DNA from 2 places in the Paenibacillus sp. MT86 genome. Region 1 is predicted to be linked to the other one. Evidence: predicted binding sites of a transcription regulator. Region 1 holds the regulator's gene; the other holds the start of a gene.

Region 1 (4,427 bases):
ATTGAATTCATCCATGAAGTCACTTACAATATTACTTGAATTCCAATATATAGGAGGTTCGGGTGATGAAAAAGAAATATATTCTATTACTCTCAGTGGCAACGATGTTAGGAGGAATGACAATAGGGGTAGGAGCTGCTCCTGCACTAGAAAAAATAAGTGCAAATTTAAACTGGGGAATTAAATATGAGGTTAATGGTGAAGATTGGGTTCCAAAAGATCAATCAGGAAAAAAACTTGCAACAATTACATACAACAACTCAAATTATATCTCTGTAAAAGCGATCTCCGAGGCACTTGGCTCTGTCGTTGAATATGATAGCAAGAATCAAAAAATTATTATCGGAGAAAAACCAGATACAACAATTATAACCAAAGAAGGAATCAAGATTAATAGTACTTCCTTCACCACAAGTGATAAGCAGTACACCGAACATAATGGAAAAGATTATGGTTCTGGTATCGTAATGAGAGAAATTAATAATTCTGAAAAAACGATCATTCTTGAACCAAAAGGAAAATATAAAGTACTAGATCTTTCATTGTTACCGATTAATATCCGTAATGATATCTCTGTAACGATATATAATGGCAAGACAAAGATAAAAGAGCTTATGCTGTCGCCTAAAGATATTGGACAGCATATCGTTATTGATATTGAAGATGCAAATCAAATTGAAGTAAATGTGAAATTTCAGAAAGATATAACAGGAGATGACACTATATTCCTGACAGGTACATATAAATAATTCTTTTACAGAATCAGTTTAGTCACGCACTAATATTAGTCCATAAAGAATCTTCCCTTACCTACGGGAGATTCTTTTTTATTTTGCGAAAAAAGGAACCTTTGCTCGCTTCCATGACTCTAATTAGATGAGGTGAATCGGTTGGAGCTCGAATACTTAAAGCAGATGACGGTCATGGACAGCCAGACGCTGGATAAAATCATGAATGAATATGGAAACGATGTGTGGAATTATGCGTATTTTTTGACCAAACAGCATGCCTTGGCAGACGATATTGCACAAGAAGCCTTTATTAAGGCCTATTACGGCATACATACCTTTCGCGGTCAGGCGACGCTGAAAACGTGGCTGCTAACGATCACGCGACATACGGCGTTTCGGTACAAACAGGCTTTTTTCTTTCGGAAAGTCATCCTTAAAGACAAGCTTACCGCCAGTTCGTCAAGTCGGTCAGCAGAAGCGGAATATTGGGACCAGCAGTATGCGGATGAAATATGGGCAATGATTATGACTTTGCCGAGCAAGCTTAGGGAAGTATTGGTCCTGGACCTATACTATGAAATGCCGATGCATGAGATTGCGAAGCTGCTTCATATTGCGATAGGCACCGTAAAATCCAGATTGCATCGGGCCAGGAAAAAAGTACAAAAACTAATGAAGGAGAAGAACGATGAGTGAGGATAAACCAGACTGGTACAACCGTGCTAAAAAAGCTCCTTTTTCAAATGAAAAGTTCACGTCCGAAATGAAAAAAAACGTGCATAGGTCCGTGATTTTCACCGACAGCAAACCTAAACGTCGAAAGTACTTACAAGTTGGATTGGCTGGCGGGTTCATGCTTCTGATTATTTTAATTGCCTTTCAATTGCCTTATGGCGGGGACGAACAACAGAGAGCAGGGACTAAGCCCCCTACTAAAGAGGAGACAATCCGGGCACAAGGCGTAACGGATGAAGGAAGGTTAAACGTTATTGCAGTTGGACAGGAAAAAATAACGACATTGGGTGCACCGAGCTGCTTCGGTATCGAAACGGATCGGTCGTTTACCGGAAACTACAGCGTGCAGTATAGCACTAACCAAGTTACAAATGAAGTCACTACGCTGGAGGGGCTTACATTTATTCAACCGACATCTGCTCCGGTTGATATGATTCGCCTGCCGTTTCAAGATGCCGATGTATTTATACTCGCACCGCAATATAGGGACTGTCATGGCATACAAATCTATGCGTTCGCCGTAGAGCATGAAACGGGTAATGCCGTGCAGCTTCGATTTCAGGATGAGTCCTTGGTATCCTACTTTTCGTATTATAGACCCGGTACGGCTCCCGAGGTGAAGGAGAATAAGCTTGTTCTGCAGTCTACCGAGGGACCGGGAGGCGAAGGTTCGCCGGACTATGTTTCTGAAAGAATGTATCAATTAGATCTTAAGCAAAATGCGTTGGTTCTAGTGTTGCGTAAGACCGGAACGTTCTAGTGCATGTCCTAAAAAAGAGGTTACCATTCCAATATAAGGAAGGTAACCTCTTATTCATAATTCTATGGAATTAGTGTACGTCCCTGAAGAGACCGATCACTTTCCCGAGAATCGTAACATGGTTCAAGCGCAGCGGCTCATAGGTAGGATTCTCCGGCTGCAATCGTACATGGTCCTTCTCCTTATAGAAGGTCTTCACGGTTGCTTCATCTTCTTCTGTCATTGCTACGACAATGTCACCATTGTCCGCGGTTTGCTGCTGGCGAACGATGACGTAGTCACCGCTGTGAATACCGGCTTCAATCATACTGTCGCCGACTACGGACAACATGAACACCTTATCGTCGCCCACGTAATGCTGCGGGAGCGGGAAATAGTCTTCAATGTTCTCCATGGCCGTAATCGGCACGCCTGCTGTGACTTTCCCGACGACAGGCACTCTGGCAATGGTGTGCGTAAACAGATTCGCGCTCTCGGATTCTTCTTGGCCAAGCAGCTCGATCGCTCTTGGTTTCGTAGGGTCACGGCGGATCAGGCCTTTCTTCTCCAAACGGTCCAGATGACCATGGACCGTAGAACTGGAAGCTAGTCCGACAGCCTCGCCGATTTCCCGGACAGAAGGCGGGTAACCCTTGCTACGAACTTCGTTGCGGATAAACTCTAAGATCGCCAGCTGGCGGCTGGATATTTTCGACATGCCGTATCAACCCCATTTAGTAACGTTTGGGAAAATTATAACATAGAACTACCGTTCGTACAAACATAAGTTCTAAAATAAAAATAGAACAAATGTTCTTTTGGGTATTGAATCAAACAAGTGTTCGTGTTAAGATGAATCCATAAGAGAACACTTGTTTGGGAGATGATGATTCCATGTTGAAATACAGTACATACCGCAGCATTTATGAGAACGTTCCGGTGGTAACAGAACAATCATCGAAGACTTGGGGCATTTACTTTAAATCGAAGATAGCTTCGATCCCTTTGAATAAACTGTTGTTCACCCTGCTAATTGTGGCCATCTTTTGGACAGGTGCATATTCCGTTTTTGCCGGTGGGACAGAGAAGCCGACTGGAGAGAAGCAGGTGATCGTTCAATATGGCGATAGCTTGTGGCGAATAGCTTCCCTTCACAAACCTGCGGATATGGATACACGCGTATATCTGGATAGCATACGAAGAATGAACGGATTGAAGGGTCCGGACATACAGGCTGGGGAAGTGCTGTCATTGCCGGTTTGGTGATTTGACGTTGCTTCTAACCAATTGGCATTCATACTCCATATAATCACCACATACTACTGGTTACTTCCTGTTTAATGACACATCATATTCTGCTTGTCAGATTGAATCATTTACGCGTAATAGCGCGTTTACAATAGATAACTATAGATTACCTCCCCATAGACGGTATTCGTTTATGCGCATCATATATTCCTATTTGTTCTTAGAAGAGTTTGCAAGGGCTCAGTTGCCTTGACAAGCTCTTTTTCACATGTTTAAGTTATACATGATATCGAAATTGGAGGAGAAGTCATGGACATCGATACTTTGGTAGAACGCATCAATGTATTAGCAAGAAAGAAGAAGAATGAAGGGTTGACCGAGGAGGAGCTCAAAGAACGGGCCGAGCTTCGGGAAATATACCTTAACAATATTCGCAGTAACTTTAGACAACAGCTGGAATCGATTGAATGGGTTGATGAAAACGAACAAAAAGGCGGCCCGCGATTAAAGCACTAGTCGATAACCGTTCAAGGATATATATTCAGAGGATCCGTGAACAGATCGAAGGATAGCATAATAATACTTGGGGTACCGGCCATTCGGATAATCGATTACGGTTACCCCAAGTTTATATGGTTTATAAACATTTTGATTATGAGTTCAGGGGGAACCAAATGTCACGTTCATGGGAAAGAAAAGTCAGCAAAAATATGTCGCAACTTAACAAACAGCGCAAAAAGCAGGGATTGACCTCGTATCAAGGGTCTGCGATTAATGATAAGCATGACGTGTTTAAGGGACGTAAGTATGTACTTCCGTTAGTGCTTGTTGCATTGGCCGGTTTGTATGCGCTTCTCGGAACGGCAACTTCACAGGCAGCCGGCGGAAGCAATGATGTATTGAATTGGGTTGGCGTCAGCTTGTATATCCTGTTGGCGCTCATGATATTTCTCCGCAAGCCTTATTTGAAGATA
Region 2 (4,427 bases), 1.7 Mb from region 1:
AGATCGGTGATGCGCTGACCCAGCGTTTGGGACGCGGCGTAACCTACCTCGAAGGCGAGGGTGCTTATTCCGGAGACAGCAAGAAGGTTATCTTTGTGGTTATCACTCGCCTGGAAGAAGCAAAGCTCAAATCAATTGTGGAAGACTGGGACTCCCAGGCCTTCGTAGCCGTCGGCAACATCCATGATGTGAAGGGCGGCCGCTTTAAGAAAAAGGCAATCCATTAATACAATCATTTCAGGCTCCACCCGGTGCGAGAGTTAGCGCGGGCGGAGCCATTTTTTGTTTAAAGTGTATCGGCGTGCAGGCGCAGCGCCTTCTTCTCGCGCACATAATGGCGGATGATTCGCGACATGGCCTGCACGGCGGCGGTTTGACCGACGGCCTGGTTCACGGTTCCGGTGAAATAGAGGCCCGACTCCGGGTGATGGAAGGCAAATGCCCCGGATTGGCCCCAGTGGCCGATGAGTCCGCGTCCCAGACTGAAAGGAGATAGCGGCTGTCTTGAAATGCCGATGCCATAGAAGAAGGGCCCGGGAGCAAACAGGAAGTTCCACTGCCTCTGGAGCTCCCCCAAATCACCCGGCGGAAACAAATCCCCGTTAAAAAAGGACCGCAAAAACGTCATCGTTTCCCTTGCCGTGGAGACGATCCCGCCCTCCGCACCGACTGATGCCATATACAAGGGAAGGTCCAGTCGCTTCTGCTTGTAATGGAACGGAACGGGGGACGCATCCTCCGGGTCATGATAAAAATAGGTTTGCGTCAGCTTGAGCTTGTCGAAGATGTATTCCTGGAATACGGCCTGAATGGATTCGCCCTTGATATTCTCGATGATTTGGCCAAGCAGCCGATAGTTGGTGTCGGAATATTGGGCTTTTTTCTGCTGTCCCGGTTTGAATTTAGGCGTTTTCCTTTTGGCCGCGGCCAGGACTTGGTCCAGGCTCCAAGCTCGATCCTTCCCGGCGATCAGATTCGAGAAGACGGTTTCCGAGAAATAGTCCGGGATGCCGGACGTATTGGACATCAAATGCTGAACGGTGATTTCTTCGCCGTAATCCCTGTTCTTAAACCTGTGGAGCCCGGTCATAATCTCTTCGGGCAGGTGCTTGCCAATGGGATCATGGAGCTCCAGCCGCCGCTCGGCGCGTAATTTCAAGAGTACGGCGGTCACGTACAACTTGGTCACGCTGGCAATGAAATAGCGGTCGTCAGGCTGCATATCACCTCCGCTGCCGACTATGGACAATGACCGCTCCTGGTCCTCGACGCACATCACTGTGCTAAACACATTTCTTTTATTGGCGATTTGAGTCACACATGCATCCAGAACCGATTGCTTCAGGATTGTTCCCATTACCGTTCTACCTCCCATGAATCGTAATTTTTCTTTCCTTCAGTTTAGATTCCCTTTCCCTCATGTTTCCGGGCATGCGCAGCACGTATGAACGCTTCAGCGGCTTCGTCCATCATATTCATCATCTGCTCGTCATCCACGTTCTTCGTGAACAGATCGTTTGCCACCATGACGCAGAGACCTGTCTGAAACACCTGCATGTTCAATAAAATAGATTGCAGCTCCTGATCCGAAAATCCGCCGAGCTCCGGATCCTGCCTCATCAATCCGATAACCTCGTCCAGTTGTTCCGGCGTATTCTTCATATGGGGATTGTCCTTCATCATGAGGTCCCGATAAAGCACGGGATATTCCTTGGCAAAGCGGAGACTTGCCATGCCGATATCCCGGAACGGCTGTCCGGATTGCTGCTCCATGATCATTCCTCTGGCCACATGGAAGGCTCTTTCGACGACCTGCTGAAGCAGTTCCTGGACGTCGTTGAAATTGACATAGATCGGCGCGATGGAGCTGCCGAGACGTTCGGCTACTTTTCGGATCGTAATGGACTCGATGCCATCCGTTTTGGCAATGTCGAATGCGGCTAGCACGATATCTTGTTTGGTAAACTTCGTTTTTGGTGCCATGATGTCTACAGCTCCTTAGGTTATACATATGTAGAACGATCAATATATATCACTTGATATATATTGATTATAATGAGTAATTGGACCGATTTCAATCCGATTCTCATGAAGCGTTCATGGAAGCATGATTTGTAAATCCAGTAAAACCCACTTATAATAAGAACATACGTTTGTTAAAATAAAGAATAATGACATAGAGCATGCCAGGTACAGGGAGGAGGAAGCGGAATGGCTCGTACGCAATATGAACGCATAACCACCAAGCAAACATTAAACCGAGTGAAGGAAGAGCGGATGCCCTTCGATTGGTCCATCAATCCGTATCGAGGTTGCGGACATGGCTGCAGCTTTTGCTACGCCCGCGCATTTCAATCGTTTATCGGGATGGGAGCGGAAGACGAGTTCCAGCACCATATTTTTATGAAGTCGAATGCGGCGGAAGCGTTGGAGAAGCAGCTGTCGGGCGCGGCGAGGAAGTTTAACTATGACATTGAAGCGATGCGGAGATCGATCGGACAGGTGACGATCGGAACGGCAACCGACCCGTACCAGCCGATCGAGGGCAAGGAGACCCTTACGCGGGAATGTCTGAAGCTGCTCGCTAAATACCGCATTTCTACCAGCATTACGACGCGTTCTCCGCTCGTATTGAGGGATTTGGATATCTTGACCCGGATGGAGAACGTGTCCGTCAACATGAGTCTCAACACGCTGAGCGGGGACGTCATCCGGAAGCTGGAGCCGGCATCGCCTCATCCGGAGGCCAGGCTTGATGCGATTCACAGATTATCGGCTGCTGGCATTAGAACAGGCTTGTTTGTGGCGCCTGTGCTGCCCTTTTTGACGGACGAGGAGCCGGAACTGAAGGAGCTCTTGTCCCAGGCAAAGGAAAGAGGCGTTTCCTTTGCGATGATCTCCTTGCTGAGACTGTCGCGCGACGTGAAGAAATGGTACCTCGAAACGCTGAAACACCACTTCCCCGAGGTGGTTCAATCCTACCGCGAGTTATATGGGCAAGGCGCTTATGCGGAAGAGCATTACGTTCGTTCCTTCAAGTCGATGGCGTCCAGGCTGTTGAACGAATATGGGCTGAGCGGATTGACCATGGGGGCACCTGCTGCCGTCAACCGGTCCGGACCGGTTGCAGCCTCGGAGAACGATACATCGGATGAAGGGGCCAACGATCACCCTGCGAGGGAATGGGCTGCTCCTGTACGTCCAAGGAAGCTTCCTCAACCGGCGGCCCCGGTTTCCGGAGAGGAGCTTACACCCGATGTTGAGCAGCTATCCTTTCCTTTTTGACGCTGCCTTACCCTTTGGCAACAGATGCCGGATGACATTCTCGATCGGTTGGGGCGGCAGGGTCTGCAGCAGGTCGCCCTTTTCCCTCAGCCGTTCTTCGATGTTCAGCAGGTGAAACTCCGTGGGAGAAACGTCCTGGCGGACTTCGTCCCACGTGAGCGGCGTGGAGACGGTCCCGAGCCGCCGGGCCCGCGGGGTATAAGGAGCGGCGAGCGTCCTTCCGCTGTAGTGCTGAAGATAATCGAAGTAGATTTTATCGCCGCGGTTCTTCTTCAGCCGCTCGATGGTGAACAGCTTCGGGAACTTCTCCGTCACGTATTGGCCCACGAATTGGCCAACCGTTCGAAGTTCATCGAACGTTACGCCTTCCGGAATCGGAACGATGATCTGCACTCCGGTCGCTCCCGAGGTTTTCGGGACGGAGGACAGGCCCAGGGAGCTCAGCACGTCCCCTACAATGGCCGTCGCCTCCATAATCCGGGGCTCCTCCGGGAGCGTGGGATCCAAATCGATCATCCATTCGCAGGGCAGATGGCTGCCTGCCAGATGCAGGGAAGGGTGAAACTCAAGCGCAGCCAGATTCCCCAGCCAGAGCAGCTCCGGCAGCCCGTTGAGCAGCACGTAGTTAATATTTTCGTGCACATAAGTCTGAACAAAGGGCGGCAGCGGCTCGGGTGCGTTTTTCTGGTAGAAGGATTCGCCTTGGGCTCCGTGCGGATACCGGATGGTCGTGAGCAGCCTGCCCCGGCAGTACCGGAGCAAGAAAGGCGAGATGGCCGCAAGCTTTTGCAAATACATTGCCTTGGTAATGCCGACCTCCGGCCACAGCGGTTTGTCGGGATTCGTAATTTGAATCTCTTGCCCCTCGATCGTCAGGGTGCCTTTAACGGTACGAGCCATATGGTTTACACCCCCTCAATCGATACGAGTTTGGGATGGCGCATCATGCCATCCTGGCTCCACTCGAGAAATGTGACCTGGACTGATAAAGGCTGGTTAAGCCAGGCCAGCTGTTCTTTCTTCAGGTCGGTATGGAGCGTTCTCCATATCGCGTCAGCACGATGGCTTTCGGCATATTGCAGCAGTTTCTTCTTCGTTTGCTCATTGAGCCCCAGGGAAGCCCGGCCGATGTAGTTCCCATC

Evidence for each region. The regulator LexA, encoded in region 1, represses DNA repair genes until DNA is damaged. The targets are predictions, from matches to a motif close to CGAACATATGTTCG.
Region 2: a site for LexA is predicted at 2,143-2,156, ahead of AC3RCL_RS26575 (SPL family radical SAM protein). Genes of this name have one in related genera too.

Annotation. Positions count from the first base shown of each region.
Region 1 covers NZ_CM179499.1:4,193,653-4,198,079, reverse strand. Annotated here, with positions in the region: gene AC3RCL_RS18570 (stalk domain-containing protein) at 66-749, shown strand; gene AC3RCL_RS18565 (RNA polymerase sigma factor) at 891-1,427, shown strand; gene AC3RCL_RS18560 (hypothetical protein) at 1,420-2,226, shown strand; gene lexA (transcriptional repressor LexA) at 2,297-2,923, opposite strand; gene AC3RCL_RS18550 (LysM peptidoglycan-binding domain-containing protein) at 3,100-3,471, shown strand; gene AC3RCL_RS18545 (DUF896 domain-containing protein) at 3,763-3,969, shown strand; gene AC3RCL_RS18540 (hypothetical protein) at 4,128-4,427, shown strand, end outside.
Region 2 covers NZ_CM179499.1:5,856,275-5,860,701, reverse strand. Annotated here, with positions in the region: gene AC3RCL_RS26590 (YitT family protein) at 1-227, shown strand, start outside; gene AC3RCL_RS26585 (serine hydrolase domain-containing protein) at 287-1,357, opposite strand; gene AC3RCL_RS26580 (TetR/AcrR family transcriptional regulator) at 1,402-1,983, opposite strand; gene AC3RCL_RS26575 (SPL family radical SAM protein) at 2,212-3,285, shown strand; gene ligD (non-homologous end-joining DNA ligase) at 3,268-4,185, opposite strand; gene AC3RCL_RS26565 (ATP-dependent DNA ligase) at 4,191-4,427, opposite strand, start outside.